Regions from separate parts of the Paenibacillus sp. FSL H7-0940 genome, predicted to be linked through region 2. Evidence: a T-box and tRNA genes for the amino acid it is inferred to sense, from the RefSeq annotation. Region 2 holds a T-box; the other holds one or more tRNA genes.
What was found. The T-box of region 2 lies ahead of tyrS (tyrosine--tRNA ligase). A T-box ahead of a tRNA ligase gene usually reads a tRNA of that ligase, here a tRNA-Tyr.

Region 1: it has a tRNA-Tyr gene. The T-box ahead of tyrS (tyrosine--tRNA ligase) is inferred to sense a tRNA for this amino acid. The anticodon was not compared.

What each region holds. Positions count from the first base shown of each region.
Region 1 is NZ_CP150280.1:5,537,378-5,545,738, reverse strand. It holds rRNA gene MHB71_RS24490 (23S ribosomal RNA) at 1-2,210, shown strand, start outside; tRNA gene MHB71_RS24485 (tRNA-Ser) at 2,292-2,383, shown strand; tRNA gene MHB71_RS24480 (tRNA-Met) at 2,427-2,503, shown strand; tRNA gene MHB71_RS24475 (tRNA-Val) at 2,513-2,588, shown strand; tRNA gene MHB71_RS24470 (tRNA-Thr) at 2,594-2,669, shown strand; tRNA gene MHB71_RS24465 (tRNA-Asp) at 2,679-2,756, shown strand; tRNA gene MHB71_RS24460 (tRNA-Phe) at 2,778-2,850, shown strand; tRNA gene MHB71_RS24455 (tRNA-Tyr) at 2,863-2,948, shown strand; tRNA gene MHB71_RS24450 (tRNA-Lys) at 2,956-3,028, shown strand; gene MHB71_RS24445 (helix-turn-helix domain-containing protein) at 3,173-4,366, shown strand; gene ugpC (sn-glycerol-3-phosphate ABC transporter ATP-binding protein UgpC) at 4,470-5,597, shown strand; gene hprK (HPr(Ser) kinase/phosphatase) at 6,016-6,954, shown strand; gene lgt (prolipoprotein diacylglyceryl transferase) at 7,076-8,101, shown strand; gene ppaX (pyrophosphatase PpaX) at 8,108-8,361, shown strand, end outside.
Region 2 is NZ_CP150280.1:1,555,531-1,563,891, forward strand. It holds gene MHB71_RS06920 (nucleobase:cation symporter-2 family protein) at 1-95, shown strand, start outside; gene MHB71_RS06925 (YdiU family protein) at 411-1,880, shown strand; gene MHB71_RS06930 (Imm63 family immunity protein) at 2,040-2,483, shown strand; gene MHB71_RS06935 (DUF4375 domain-containing protein) at 2,504-2,953, shown strand; T-box leader at 3,052-3,279, shown strand; gene tyrS (tyrosine--tRNA ligase) at 3,396-4,658, shown strand; gene MHB71_RS06945 (YxcD family protein) at 4,813-5,091, opposite strand; gene MHB71_RS06950 (hypothetical protein) at 5,097-5,594, opposite strand; gene MHB71_RS06955 (PadR family transcriptional regulator) at 5,693-6,259, opposite strand; gene MHB71_RS06960 (carbonic anhydrase) at 6,433-7,008, opposite strand; gene MHB71_RS06965 (carboxypeptidase M32) at 7,358-8,361, shown strand, end outside.

The sequences.
Region 1 (8,361 bases), 3.1 Mb from region 2:
AGACCCGAAACCGGGTGATCTACCCCTGTCCAGGGTGAAGGTGCGGTAACACGCACTGGAGGCCCGAACCCACGCATGTTGAAAAATGCGGGGATGAGGTGGGGGTAGCGGAGAAATTCCAATCGAACTCGGAGATAGCTGGTTCTCCCCGAAATAGCTTTAGGGCTAGCCTCGGAAAACAGAGTCGTGGAGGTAGAGCACTGATTGGGTGCGGGGCCCGCAAGGGTTACCAAGCTCAGTCAAACTCCGAATGCCATAGACTTACTTCCGGGAGTCAGACAGTGAGTGCTAAGATCCATTGTCAAAAGGGAAACAGCCCAGACCATCAGCTAAGGTCCCCAAGTGTGTGTTAAGTGGGAAAGGATGTGGAGTTGCACAGACAACCAGGATGTTGGCTTAGAAGCAGCCATCATTGAAAGAGTGCGTAATAGCTCACTGGTCGAGTGACTCTGCGCCGAAAATGTAACGGGGCTAAACACACCACCGAAGCTATGGCTTGATGCTTTGCATCAGGGGTAGGGGAGCGTTGTATAAGGGTTGAAGGTGTACCGTAAGGAGCGCTGGACATTATACAAGTGAGAATGCCGGTATGAGTAACGAAAAGATCAGTGAGAATCTGATCCGCCGAAAGCCTAAGGGTTCCTGAGGAAGGCTCGTCCGCTCAGGGTAAGTCGGGACCTAAGGCGAGGCCGAAAGGCGTAGTCGAAGGACAACAGGTCGAAATTCCTGTACCACCGTAAGCCGTTATGAGCAATGGGGGGACGCAGTAGGGTAGTGACGCGGACTGATGGATGTCCGTCTAAGCAGTAAGGCTGATGTGTAGGCAAATCCGCACATTGTAAGGCTGAGCTGTGATGGGGAGCGAAAATTATAGTAGCGAAGGTCATGATCTCACACTGCCAAGAAAAGCCTCTAGCCAGGTGATGGTGCCCGTACCGCAAACCGACACAGGTAGGCGAGAAGAGTATTCTAAGGCGCGCGGAAGAACTCTCGTTAAGGAACTCGGCAAAATGACCCCGTAACTTCGGGAGAAGGGGTGCCCCGGTAGTGTGAATAGCACGAGGGGGCCGCAGTGAAAAGGCCCAAGCGACTGTTTAGCAAAAACACAGGTCTGTGCGAAGCCGTAAGGCGAAGTATACGGGCTGACGCCTGCCCGGTGCTGGAAGGTTAAGGGGAGTGGTTAGGAGCAATCCGAAGCTGTGAACCGAAGCCCCAGTAAACGGCGGCCGTAACTATAACGGTCCTAAGGTAGCGAAATTCCTTGTCAGGTAAATTCTGACCCGCACGAATGGCGTAACGACTTGGGCGCTGTCTCAACGAGAGATCCGGTGAAATTTTAATACCTGTGAAGATGCAGGTTACCCGCGACAAGACGGAAAGACCCCATGGAGCTTTACTGCAGCTTGATATTGAATTTGGGTACGATCTGTACAGGATAGGTGGGAGCCTTTGAAACGTGAGCGCCAGCTTGCGTGGAGGCAACGTTGGGATACCACCCTGATCGTATCTAGGTTCTAACCTGGTACCGTAATCCGGTGCGGGGACAGTGTCAGGTGGGCAGTTTGACTGGGGCGGTCGCCTCCTAAAGAGTAACGGAGGCGCCCAAAGGTTCCCTCAGAATGGTTGGAAATCATTCGAAGAGTGCAAAGGCATAAGGGAGCTTGACTGCGAGACCTACAAGTCGAGCAGGGACGAAAGTCGGGCTTAGTGATCCGGTGGTACCGCATGGAAGGGCCATCGCTCAACGGATAAAAGCTACCCTGGGGATAACAGGCTTATCTCCCCCAAGAGTCCACATCGACGGGGAGGTTTGGCACCTCGATGTCGGCTCATCGCATCCTGGGGCTGAAGTAGGTCCCAAGGGTTGGGCTGTTCGCCCATTAAAGCGGTACGCGAGCTGGGTTCAGAACGTCGTGAGACAGTTCGGTCCCTATCTGTCGTGGGCGTAGGAAATTTGAGAGGAGCTGTCCTTAGTACGAGAGGACCGGGATGGACGTACCGCTGGTGTACCAGTTGTTCCGCCAGGAGCACCGCTGGGTAGCTATGTACGGACGGGATAAACGCTGAAAGCATCTAAGCGTGAAGCCCCCCTCAAGATGAGATTTCCCAGTATGTAAGACCCCTTGAAGACGACGAGGTAGATAGGCTGGGGGTGGAAGTGCAGCAATGCATGGAGCTGACCAGTACTAATCGGTCGAGGGCTTATCCAATAGCAAGTTCTAAATCGCATGTTTCGTTTCGAATCTAGTTTTCAGGGAGCAATCCTTGAATGATGTTGATGATTGTTAGTTGGAGAGATACCCAAGTGGCTATAAGGGGACCCTCTGCTAAGGGGTTAGACTGCGTAAGCGGTGCGAGGGTTCGAATCCCTCTCTCTCCGCCATCTTTACCTAAAGATGGACAAGCAATCAAGACACAATTAATATGGCGGTGTAGCTCAGCTGGCTAGAGCGTACGGTTCATACCCGTAAGGTCGGGGGTTCGATCCCCTCCGCCGCTACCATATTACCCAGGAGGCTTAGCTCAGCTGGGAGAGCATCTGCCTTACAAGCAGAGGGTCGGGGGTTCGATCCCCTCAGCCTCCACCATATACGCCGGTGTAGCTCAACTGGTAGAGCAACTGACTTGTAATCAGTAGGTTGGGGGTTCAAGTCCTCTCGCCGGCACCATTAATGCCTGGAACCGTGGTGTAGTTGGCCTAACATGCCTGCCTGTCACGCAGGAGATCGCGGGTTCGAATCCCGTCGGTTCCGCCATTAATCCTAAAAATTAAATATGGCTCGGTAGCTCAGTCGGTAGAGCAGAGGACTGAAAATCCTCGTGTCGGCGGTTCGATTCCGTCCCGAGCCACCTTTAATCCCTGGAGGATTAGCGAAGTGGCCAAACGCATCAGACTGTAAATCTGCTCCCGTACGGGTTCGGTGGTTCGAATCCATCATCCTCCACCAGTTTTATGAGTCATTAGCTCAGTTGGTAGAGCACCTGACTTTTAATCAGGGTGTCGAAGGTTCGAGCCCTTCATGACTCATCTTTAAGAAAAGAGTGATTAATCATTAATTTGATTAGTTGCTCTTTTTTTGTTATGTAATTTTAGCTCAATATGGATATTTATTAATGCTGGGCAAGATATGATAAACTAATAGAAAACATGCAGAGTGGTGACGTTCATTATATGAAGCTCATACCTGATCTAAAACAGCAAATTGAAGTCATTATAGGCACAAATTTGGACGAATATGAAATTACAATAGAAGAATGGATGCAATCCGTTGCGAATCTGGTTGGTCGACATGAAAATTCAGAGATCTTTGGTGATGAGGGTGAGCATCAGGAGTTATCTGATCAATCTGCATCTCCAATTTCATCCGATGTGATCAGTTTGAATACGGGAAAGCGTATATTTTTTAAGGTTCGGATGAATGAGCAAGAAGAGACTGTCGTGTGTTGGGGATGCCCTGCAAAATCTATTACCGTGGAGACACGACAATTGATTGAGCTTTTGATCCGTACTAACACGGCTCTACCCGATGAGGTACAACCTGTTGTATATGAGAATGATAGGGAGCAGTATTTGACTGAATTGGGTCTCTGGCTTAAAGAGCAGATCGAAGAACCAACCAAGCAGGAATCTGAAGTGGTTCCTGATCGCTTTGTGGTGCCCGCAGGATTAAATGCTGAGAAGATTCTCTTCTTGCTGCAAGGGGATACACCGGATGCACATCGTTTACGATCCAAGGAACTCAACAAGTTGCTTGAGAGTTACTTTGGCGAGGAGATAGTCTTGATTCCTTTGGGGGAGCAAGAGTGGATTTTCATGGGTGATAAAGAAATTGTTACAGAAGAAGCCGAGGAAGATACAACGGAAGCCAAAAAGGATTCACTGAACGCTTTTTGTCTGGGGTTACATGAATTGGTTGCCAGTGAGTGGGCTGGGGTGTTCCATCTGTCTGCATCTCTGCCATGCATTCCTGCGCAACAACTTGTATCGGTCACAGTTCTTCTTAAAGAAAGTGTTCACTTAGGGAGAGCATTCCATGTTACGCAGCATATTCATCTCTCATGGGATCTTCACCTGGAGAGGTTGGTAGCGAGCATTCCAGATGATCAACGTATACGTTTTATAAAGGAAACTGGTAAAGACACGGTAATCTTCAATGACAGTGAGACACTTGCTACGCTGGAGACCTTTTTTAGCCTGGACTGTAATGTCAGCGAGACAGCGAAACGACTTTTCATTCATCGTAATACGTTGGTTTATCGTCTGGACAAGATAAAACAGGAGATTGGTTACGATGTGAGGCACTTCGAAAGTGCTGTTCTAGTGCAGTTTTTACTACTAATGTACAAAGTGACGAAAAAGCATTGATATTTTTGTGCAGTTTGCGAATAGTCAAACCTCACGTAGATAGGGTATTATAAAAATACAAATTGTATTCGATTACAAAATGATCTCTGAGGAGGCAACAATCATGGCTGGAGTACGTTTAGAGCATATTTTCAAAAAATACCCGGGTTCTGATAAAGCAACTGTAGTTGACATTAACCTGGACATTAAAGATAAAGAATTTCTGGTACTGGTAGGTCCGTCCGGTTGTGGTAAATCAACAACACTTCGTATGATCGCAGGCCTTGAGGAAATTTCTGAAGGTAAACTCTATATCGGTGACCGTGTCGTTAATGATGTTGCACCTAAAGACCGCGATATCGCGATGGTATTCCAATCCTATGCCTTGTATCCGCATATGAGCGTATATCAAAACATGGCGTTTGGTTTGAAATTGCGTAAGGTTAAAAAAGATGAGATCGACAAACGTGTACGTGAAGCAGCTAAAATCCTGGATATCGAACATTTGCTTGAGCGTAAACCTAAGGCATTGTCCGGTGGTCAACGTCAACGTGTCGCTTTGGGACGTGCGATTGTCCGTGATCCACAAGTGTTCTTGATGGATGAGCCTCTCTCCAACTTGGATGCCAAACTGCGTGGTCAAATGCGTGCTGAGATCACTAAACTTGCGAAACGTTTGGAAACAACTGTTATCTACGTAACGCATGACCAGATCGAAGCTATGACGATGGGTGATCGGATCGTTGTTATGAAGGATGGTATCATCCAACAAGCAGCTTCTCCGGAAGAGTTGTATAACCTGCCGGCTAACCTGTTCGTAGCTGGTTTCATCGGTTCCCCGACAATGAACTTTATCTCGGGTAAACTCGCTGAGCAAGGTACTAGCATGCATTTCATAGCTCCTGGTGTGGATGTTGAAATCCCGCAAGGTAAAGCACAAGTGTTGAAATCTAGAGGATACATTGGTAAAGAAGTGATTCTGGGTGTTCGTCCAGAAGACATTCACGAAGAGCCAGTATTCCTGGAAGCATCCCCGAACTCTGTATTCTCTACACACGTAGATGTTACAGAGAACCTGGGTCACGAAATGCTCCTCTACTTGAGCGGTGTTGGTAATGATACAACGATCGCACGTGTAGACGGACGTTCTAACACTCGTGATGGTTCTACAGTTAAAATGGCCATCGACATGAACAAAGTTCATATCTTTGACAAAGAGACTGAAGTGAACGTACTTCTTCAAGACAAATAATACTGGGATTCCTCGGTGACGATGGAACCTGACAGTTAACGCAATTATACATTGTAATGAGAGCCCCTTCCGTTATTGCTGGAAGGGGCTTTTTTAAGATTAATGAATTTATAAGTTTCGGCAGAGTTGAAGGATTAATAATCGTAAGAAAAACACCCCTTAAACTACGAGTGTAGTATCCTAGAAGGTGCTTCGATCAGAAGACTTTTCTTACTAATGGTTGTCGGAGGCTGCGATTGCATTCATCCCGGAATTCATTTAAGATTATTTGAAGGTCTGTCTTCATATATTTGAGAGAATCGACTGTTGGAAGGGTATGCATTCTGTACCCCATGTTGTGAATGCGCTAATAATGGAAATAACTGATACACGATCTGATGTACATAGAGGGACAGCTAATGCTGAAAGGAAGAGACAAATGGCGAAAAAAGTGAAAGTATCTGAACTGGTGCAGCAATTTCAGTTGGAGGTTGTTTCTGGATCTCACGGATTGAAAAGAGTCATTACGGTAGATGACCTGAACCGTCCTGGTCTGGAAATGGCCGGTTATTTTGAATACCATCCACAAGAACGGGTACAGCTGCTTGGAAGAACGGAATTAGCTTTCTTTGCAATGTTACCTGAGCAAGAGCGGCGCGATCGTATGCAACGTCTTTGTACGGAAGAGACGCCTTGTATCGTTGTCACGCGTGGACTGGAAGTTCCGCAAGAGCTGATTGATATCAGTGAAGAGCAGAATCTGGCTGTACTTCGCAGCAACATGGCTACTACGATTCTATCCAGCCGGATCACGGGATTCCTGGAAAAGAAATTGGCACCAACAGCAACCATTCACGGTGTACTTTGTGATGTCTATGGCGTAGGTATGCTGATTACAGGTAGCAGCGGTATTGGTAAGAGTGAAACAGCGCTTGAACTGGTGAAACGTGGACACCGACTGATTGCCGATGATGCGGTAGAGATCCGCCAAACGTCAGATTTTCAGTTGCACGGTACTGCACCTGAATTGATCCGCCACTTGCTCGAGATTCGAGGTGTCGGTATTATCAACGTCATGACATTATTCGGGGCTGGTGCGGTTCGGAATAACAAACGGATTACTTTGGTTGTACGTCTGGAAGCATGGCAGCAGGATAAACAATATGATCGTCTGGGTCTGGATGAAGAGACTACACGTATCATTGATACGGATGTACCTCTCGTTACGATTCCTGTTCGTCCGGGACGGAACTTGGCGGTTATTATTGAAGTGGCAGGTATGAACTATCGCCTGAAACAGATGGGTCTGAATGCTGCACTGCAATTCACGAATAAGCTGACAGCAACCATCTCGGAAGATATGGAAGACATGGATTAAGAAACATTTTATACAAGGAAATGAAGATAAATGGTTGACATGTACTGCTTCTCTTAAGGCGCAGTGTATGCCAACCATTCGTCATGCGTGCGATTGATTGAATAAATAGGAGTGTGAATGAATGGATACATTATTACTGTTGAACCCGATTGCGTTCTCTATTGGAGCGTTAAAGGTTCACTGGTACGGGCTTATTCTTGGTGCCGCGGCACTTATAGGACTCCTGCTCGTGATCCGGGAGGGCAAACGATACAATATTCCACAGGAAGTGTTCATGGACATGGTCTTGCTGGGCGTGCCTTCTGCCATCATTGGTGCCCGCATCTACTACGTCGCATTTAAATGGGAAGATTATAAAGATAATTTCTGGGATGTCTTTAAAATATGGAATGGCGGTATAGCCATCTATGGTGCCCTTATTGGTGCTATTATCTGTGCAGTTATTTTCTTCCGTCGTAAAGGATATAACTTCTGGCGTATGGCCGATATCTGTGCGCCTGGACTGCTCGTTGGACAGTTGATCGGACGCTGGGGGAACTTTGTGAATCAGGAAGCCTACGGCGGTCCTGTAGAAGAATCATTTTTGAGAGACAAGCTTCATCTGCCGGACTTTATTGTGAATCAAATGAACGTAGAAGGCGTATTCCACCATCCTGCGTTTTTGTATGAATCGATGTGGAGTCTCGTTGGTCTGGTCTTACTCTTGGTTCTGCGTCGTCAGAAGTTTCTGCGTTCAGGCGAACTGTTCATGTCTTATTTCATCTGGTACTCTATCGGTCGTTTCTTCATTGAAGCTCTACGTACGGATAGTCTTGGCTTCCAGGCTCCGCAATGGGGCGCTTCATTAGTGAACGGGCTATGGTCTCCAATGACTGCAATGGGCTTTGAACAAGGATATCTTGATCCTGCTTACGGTAACGTAAGAATCTCGCAACTACTCGCGATTGGCATTATTATTGTTGCTGTTGTATTCATTGTGGTGAGAAGAGTGACAGGTAAAGCAGATGTTCGTTATAGTGATCCGATTGTATCGTCCAAAGTTACCTCAGATGATATGGAGCATACGGAAACAGTTGCTGGCAAAGAGAATAAGGTAACACCTCCAGCCAAAGATGAATCCAAGCAAGTTGATGATAAAAAGGAGTAATGCAACATGATTGACACGGTATTGTTTGATCTGGATGGAACGATTATTGACACCAATGAGTTGATTATCAGCTCATTCCAGCATGTCATGGGGGGGTGGAAGCATTCAGCTCCATGGACTCGGGAACAGATCATTCCACATATGGGTGGCACACTGGAGCAGCAAATGCGCACTTTCTCTGGCCAGGAGGAAGTCTCCGAGTACGTGAAAGGTTACCGTGCTTATAATGATATCCATCATGAAGCGATGGTTAGACCATT
Region 2 (8,361 bases):
TGTCAGCGATCCTGCTTAATGTCTTCTTTAACCTTGCTCTGAAAAAAGAGAGCTTGCCAGTACAGCCTGTACAGGCTCAAGAAGCACACACGTAATCCTTGTAATAACAGACGTGTCATCTAGTAGTAAGTAAGCGGAATAGATCCAAGACGGTTTTCTGGGAAGTGGAGTGAAAGGGAATGACCCCACTTGGCAAAGAAACCTCTTGGATTTTTTGGTGCTTACGATTCATGAGGAATGCAAAAGACATGCAAATATGCTAAAGTTTCATCAAGAACATTTAATATGTTCGTTTAAGTCAACAACCTCTTGAATTGAATTTCCATGCGACTACATAAATGAGCATTGGTTCACAAGGCTACAATATAACCAAGGGATATCCCTGGTGCAGAAAAGGAGTTGTGATCACCATGCAACAAGAAACGTTGAACAAAGGTTGGAACTTGGAGAATAGTTATGCGCAGTTGCCGCAACCCTTTTTTACAAGTCAGGGCGCAGTGCCTGTTGAATCACCAAAGCTGATTATTTTCAATAGACTGCTTGCATCCAGCTTGGGTCTGGATGTGGAGTCTCTTGACAGTGAGGAAGGAGCGGAAATTTTTGCAGGTAACCTGATTCCGGAAGGGGCCGAGCCTTTAGCTCAAGCCTACGCAGGGCATCAATTCGGCAATTTTAACATGCTTGGAGATGGGCGTGCTTTGCTGCTGGGTGAACAGATTACGCCACAGGGCGAGCGAGTGGATATCCAGCTGAAAGGTTCAGGGAGAACACCGTACTCTCGTGGAGGAGATGGACGTGCTGCTGTAGGGCCCATGTTGCGAGAGTATATTATTAGTGAAGCGATGTATGCACTGGGTATCCCAACAACACGCAGTCTGGCTGTGGTATCAACAGGAGAAAACATTATCCGCGAAACAGAGCGGCCAGGTGCCATTTTAACGCGTGTGGCTTCCAGTCATATCCGGGTAGCAACCTTTCAGTACGCAGCAAGATGGGGGTCTATTGAAGATCTTCGGGCGTTGGCTGATTACACGTTGAATCGACATTTCCCTGAGGTTGCTCAAGCTGAGAATCGTTATCTTTTGCTCCTTCAGGAAGTTATTAAACGGCAGGCGGCACTCATTGCCCAATGGCAGCGTGTTGGTTTCATTCATGGCGTGATGAACACGGATAACATGGCAATCAGTGGTGAGACCATCGATTATGGTCCGTGTGCCTTTATGGATGCTTACAATCCTTCAACCGTATTCAGCTCCATTGACAGACAAGGTCGCTATGCTTATGGTAATCAACCGTATATTGCCGGGTGGAATTTGGCTCGCTTTGCCGAGACGCTTCTGCCGTTGTTGCATGAAGATGAAGAACAGGCCGTGCAACTCGCTCAGGATGCTATCGCACAATTTTCTGAATTGTACCATCATGATTGGCTCAAGGGAATGCGTGCCAAACTGGGCTTGTTGGATGAAGAGGCCGAAGATGAAGCGTTGATTAAGGATCTTCTTGAACTTATGGAGAAGCGTAGTGCAGATTACACCAATACGTTCCTGGCTTTGACCTTTGATACATTGGAAGGCACAGCTTTGTTTGGCACGACAGAATTTGCTGAATGGTATGAACGTTGGCAAGCAAGATTGGATAGACAGCAAGGGGAGAAGGAAGTCTCTGGGCAGTTGATGCGAACAAACAATCCAGCTGTCATTCCTCGCAATCATCGGGTTGAAGAAGCGCTTGAGCGAGCAGAGAATCATGGAGATCTTAGCGTGATGGAGAAGCTTTTGGCAGTTCTTTCAGATCCGTTTGCACACTCACCTGAACAGGCTGAATATGCCGAACTACCTGCACAATGTAATACTTCGTATCAGACTTTTTGTGGGACCTGATTGAACAGTAGGAATAAATATGAAGAGGCTGCCTTGGGCAGCTTTTTCATTTTTTTATTCTGTCATGAACGTTAGAATTCAACGTTTTTATTGAATTTTTAGATTATCATGCAATAATCAGAGAAGTAGAGTTTTACTTTTGCAGAGGCAGGTGCATTCATGTCCAACATGTTAAGCAAAGAACAATTGGCAGACATCCTTTTACAGCTTTTAGAGCGTACATCTTTCCCTAGGGAACAGATGCAGAACTATGTTAACCGCTTGTTTGAGACCTTTAAATGGGATGGGGTGCCCTATGTAGAGAGTAGAGAAGATGCGTATATCGTTCGAATTTACGAACGTGGTCTCGTCTCGTTGGAGAAACGGGTGAAACAGCCGGATGAAGTCATCTATTGGTTGCTGGAAGATATTATTTTCACCGCGACGCATGTAGGGTTGTTGGAAAGACATGGCGTGGATAATAAAGAAATGCATTTGAACTATACAAATGAAGTGATGAAAGACCTGAACAAGGGTGTTCTGGAAGCCTTCCAGCAGATCGGTAATCCGTATTTACATTGGCATCAGACGGGTAAACGTCAGGAGTTAGAGGGCATGGCATAAAGAAAAGTGAGGTGTGTTACGTGAGCGAGCAAGATATTAATGATGTATGGTATGACTATGCTGTGTTATTTGTCGAAAAAAAGAATGAATCTGAACAGGGCTGGGCATCGTTGACTTCGAACGAGCAGGACATTGCTGCTTTATGGCTGTTAGAGGCGGATGTCTTTAATGGCGGTTTTATACAGTTTTTCTGCAACTGGGGGGAAGAGGTATACCGTTACGCGTTGCGGGCATTACATATCATTGGTGCGACTCAAGTCGTGGAGATTATAACGTCAGCATACGGCTGCATTGAGCATCTGAAAGAGGATGAAAGGCTTACTGAACTGTGGGATATTCCTAAATTCCTGACAAAGGAACAAGAGCAGCAGTTAGATGCGCTGGATCAGAAGTTTTGGAACAATGAGGATCAGATCGCGGAGAAAGCCTATCGTTATTATCACGGAAAATTGAACATGGTGATTATATAATCTGGTTTCAACTATGCATCCGTTGTTCTGTTCGAAGATTAATACTTGGTCTTGCAATGACTGAAACGTTCGGCTATACTTGCTATAAATTGAATACATGAATCACGTTGATAGAGCGCAGTAGCGGCTTTGTCCCTGTTACAGAAAGTCAGGGGTTGATGGAACCTGATACATACAAGGGCTGCGAATTACACTCTGGAGTACTTGGGTAATGCCAAGCGGATGGGCAAACGATATATTGCCAAAAGTGGTATGGATAACGTGTTAAGTTCACGTGTTGTCCATGCAATTTGGGTGGTACCACGGTTATAATAATCGTCCCTGTGTCTAATGAAGACAAGGAGGCGATTTTTTTGTGTCCAAAAAAGCCGTTCCAGCGTGTAATTTCGTAATTTAACGTAGATCATCACTGAATCTTGAGGATAGAAAAGGGGTTATACACATGAATATTATTGATGAACTACAGTGGCGTGACGCCATTAACCAGCAGACAGATGCAGAGGGACTGCGTGAGTTGACTGAAACCAAATCAATCTCACTGTACTGCGGCGTTGACCCTACGGGGGATAGCATGCATATCGGACATCTCATTCCATTCATGATGCTGAAACGTTTTCAACTGGCAGGACACCGTCCGGTTATTTTGATTGGTGGAGCTACAGGTACGATTGGTGATCCAAGTGGTCGGCAGGCAGAACGTTCTTTGCAGACGATGGAGCAAGTGCAGGAGAATGTGGATGCACTGACAGCACAGATGAAGAAGTTGTTTGTAACAGACGGTGATAATCAGGTTCGCATGGTGAACAACTACGATTGGACACACAAAATCAATGTGATTGAATTCTTGCGTGACTACGGCAAAAACTTTAACCTCAACACAATGCTGGCTAAGGATGTAGTTGCGAGCAGACTGGAAGGCGGAATCTCGTTCACCGAGTTTTCCTACCAAATCCTTCAATCACTCGACTACCTGCACCTGTTCCAGAACGAAGATGTACAGCTTCAAATCGGCGGTTCCGATCAATGGGGGAATATCACGAGTGGTCTTGATCTGATTCGCAAAAAAGAAGGATCTGAAGCGAAGGCGTACGGTCTGACTATTCCGCTCATGCTCAAATCCGACGGTACGAAATTCGGTAAAACAGCTGGCGGCGCAATCTGGCTTGACCCGAACAAAACAACACCATTTGAGTTCTACCAGTTCTGGGCGAATACAGATGACCGTGATGTGATCAAATACTTGAAATACTTTACCTTCCTGAGCAAAGAAGAAATTGAAGCTTTGGCTGAAAAGGTAGAGACAGAGCCGCACAGACGTGAAGCACAGAAAGCACTCGCGGAAGAAATGACAAAATTCGTTCACGGCGAAGAAATGCTAGAACAGGCTAAACGTATTACAGCGGCGCTGTTCAGTGGTGATATCCGTTCCCTGACAGCAGATGAAATCGAGCAGGGTTTCAAGGAAATGCCAACATTCGAAACGGACGGCGAAGCGAAAAATATCGTCGACTGGCTCGTAGATCTGGGGTTGGAGCCATCCAAACGCCAGGCCCGTGAGGATGTCACTAAAGGCGCTATCTCCATGAACGGTGAGAAAATCACGGACCTTGAATTCACAGTGTCGGCAGAGCATGCCATTGGGAGTAAATTCATCATTATCCGTAAAGGTAAGAAGAACTACAGCCTGGTTAAACTACAATCCTAGTTTCCAAGAATTAGAACGTAACACAGAGACGTATAGAGACTATAATAGACACACAAATAAAGCTACAAATACAGAAACAAAAAGACCGCCTTCCATCTCTGTCAGGACAGAGGGGAGGCGGTCTTTCGTATATCAGGCCAGTGAGTGACCTATCTTATTGATTAACGATCGCTGTGATTTCTTCATCCAGATCAAGTCGTACATTCTCACGGTACGCCCGGATGTTGTATTCACTGTGCAGGTAACGAAGAATCGCTTCAATCATATTGGACTCCACCAGATATTGACTACGGCCTTGAATCCAAACTTCAGCGGAATAACCTGTATCTTCTTCCCAACTCAGTTCTACATTCACATCGGTTGGACGTACACCCTTACGTTCTGCCATATGAATACAGATTGCATTCACAATTTCATCCATGCTCAGAACCATAGAGATTAGTACCGTCCGTTTCTGTTACGGTCATCATCACGATCATTGCGACGGTCATAACGACCATCCGCTGCAGGTTTGCGACGATTGGAGATGGCTCTGAAGAGTGCCATAGCCAGCATAACAATCAACATAATTGCTGCAACGTTCACGAGCAATCCAAGGATGTTACCCAGAGCGCCCATGCCACCGAACAATCCGCCAAACATCATACCAGCAAGACCACCAAGCATCATGCCTTTCATGAATCCGCCGCCACCGCCGAAGAATCCGCCACGGTTCGTTGTAGCTGCTCCATTGCTGGAGTTGTTATTCGTATTCGATTTGCTTACATTGCTGTCGGATTTCTTAGGTGTATTGCTATAACTTTTCGTACCGGATTTGAATCCGCCACCACGTCTTGCATCCGCAGAATCCGGATTCGTTACTCCCACTGTTGCGAACAATAATGTAAAGGCCATAAATACCATCATTAGATGTTTAACTCCGAATTTTTTCTTCATTGTAAAGATCGTAACCCCCCGATTAATTTGTTTGAATCGCCCAAAAATGGGCCTTACTCATGTAATACGGTCAACTTGCAGGAACGTTTCAAATTTTATTAAATTTCTGAAACGCTTGGACTTGGGTCTTGAATTGCAGCTTGGCCATCAAGCAATTGGGTAACCCAATGACACCATTCCAGGCCTGTTTGTGCGTGCATTAACCCTTTTTGTACCAGGATGTAGCTTCCAAAATCTCGGTTGCCTACACGAAGATTATCCTGAGGTATACGTGACTTCAGATCCTCGAAATAACGTATGCGTTCCATAAACCAGCTTTTACGCTCGTTAAGAATGCGTCTCATGCTTCCGTCTTCCGCTATGCCAACACACAAAATACGCAAATTAAATTCATCGCGTGTAACCGGTGCGGTAACAGGAGTAATCATCCATTCCAAGAGCTTTTCAATGCCTTTTTCCGTAACTGCGTACATTTTCTTGTCCGGTTTGTCAGACTGTTGTACCCAGCGGGAGGCCAATAACTCATCGTTTTCCATCTTGGACAGGAGTGGATAGATCTGGCTGTGTTTCGCCTGCCAATGAGGCTGGATTTTCAGCATCAGATCATAGCCCGATGACTCCTCGCGGGTAAGCAGCCCGAGTAATCCGTAGGAAAGTATGTTCATGCACATGTCTCCTTAATATTAGGGCTAGGTCAGAGAGAACAATCGTTTTTACTTTCTTTGACCGCTTTCATAAAAAGTGTACACTGAAACTGTATGGTTTGACAACCTGACAGAACAACTGCCTTAATTTAGACAAAAAAAGTGCGAACCATAAGGTCCGCACTCCAAACCATTTAGAGAGATGCCTGTTGTCCATACCCCTCAGCGACAAGATCAAGCTCACCTGTGGCAGAATCGATAACCATGCCGTGGACGGGTACATTGGGAGGAAGTAAAGGATGCTTCTTGATCACTTCCACAGTATGTTTTACCCCTTCTTCGACGCTGTCAAACCCGCGCAACCATTTTTGCAAACGGATGCCAGAGTTCTCCAGAGTAGTCATGACTTCTTCCGATACGCCACGCTCAACCATATGTCCAATCATGGTCTCAGCGTGAAGGGAAGCCATACCACATTCCGTATGCCCCACTACCAGGACTTCATCTGCACCCAGTTCATAGATGGCGACAAGTACACTACGCATTACACTCCCGAAAGGCTGAGAGATAATTGCACCTGCGTTTTTAATGATTTTCACATCGCCGTTTTTCAAGTTCATAGCCTTGGGCAGCAATTCCACCAAACGTGTATCCATACAAGTGATGATAACCATCTTTTTGGTTGGAAACTTGCCAGCCGTATACTTTTCGTATTCTTTAGTCTCGACAAATGATTTGTTGTAAGTCAAAATCTCTTGAATGTTGTTCATGTCCATTGCCTCCTGTTATCCAATACGACGAGCACGGCCACTTGCATATGATGCAGCTTGTCCTACGCGCCTTTGCTTTAATAGTATTTCACGGTCAGCAGATGGCATTACTCCAACCCTTTAGAGGTTGTTCAAAAAGTCCACTTTTGATTACGAATCATGCCTGAGGGCATCATCAGCATCGAAGTTGAACGCCATTTCTATCTTCGCGGTAATGAAAACCAGACTTTTTGAACACGTATCTTTAGGAGAACAATGCAATTTTCATCTGTTAAAAGTTGATTATACGCAATGCAAAAAGTATCATCAATAGGGTATAACATTTTTTTTGAAGAGGTGAACGATAACAATGGATAAACAAACACAGGAACATTTGGAATCCTTCCGTAATCTGGCTCGTAAAATTAAGAGCTATCATGAAGCCATTGGTTTGCTTCACTGGGATCTGCGCACAGGTGCGCCGAAAAAAGGCGTTCCGACTCGCTCCGAGACGCTGGGTATGTTGTCCACCGAAGCATTCAAGCTGCAAACCTCGGCTGACATGAAGACTTACCTGGATGCATTAACGACTCCAGCAGTATCGGAACAGCTCGAAGATATAGATCGTCGTCTGGTTGAAGATTGCAAGAAAGAATATGATCGCAGTCAATCCGTACCACCTGAGAAAGTACAAGCATATACGGTGCTCACGGCCAAGTCCGAAACGGCATGGGAAGATGCCAAGCATAACAGTGATTTTGCTGGATTCTCACCTTATCTCACAGATATCGTTAAGCTCAAACAGGAGTTTATTGATTATTGGGGTGTGAAGGATACACGTTATGATACGCTGCTTGATATGTATGAACCGGATCTGACGGTTGAGAAAGTGGACGCTGTGTTCGCCCGCCTCAAAGCACGTTTGGTGCCTCTACAAGAGAAGATTAATGCTTCAGAAAACAAGCCAAATACAGAGTTCCTGAATCAGTTGTTTGACACCAAACAACAGGAAAAATTCAGTCTGTTCATCCTGGAACAAATGGGCTATGACTTTGAAGCTGGACGATTGGACGAGAGTGTTCATCCTTTTGCAACGGGTCTTAACCCGGGTGATGTGCGGATCACTACACATTATCTGCAAGATGATGTAGCAAGCGCAGTCTTCAGTTCACTGCATGAGGGTGGACATGCCCTGTACGAGCAAAATATTGATGACAGTCTGGCGGGTACCCTTCTTGCCGAAGGAACGTCCATGGGGATTCATGAGTCCCAGTCCCGTCTTTGGGAAAACATGATTGGTCGCAGCCTGCCATTCTGGACACGTTATTACAAAGATTTGCAGCAGCATTTCCCGCAACTGAGCGAGGTTGAACT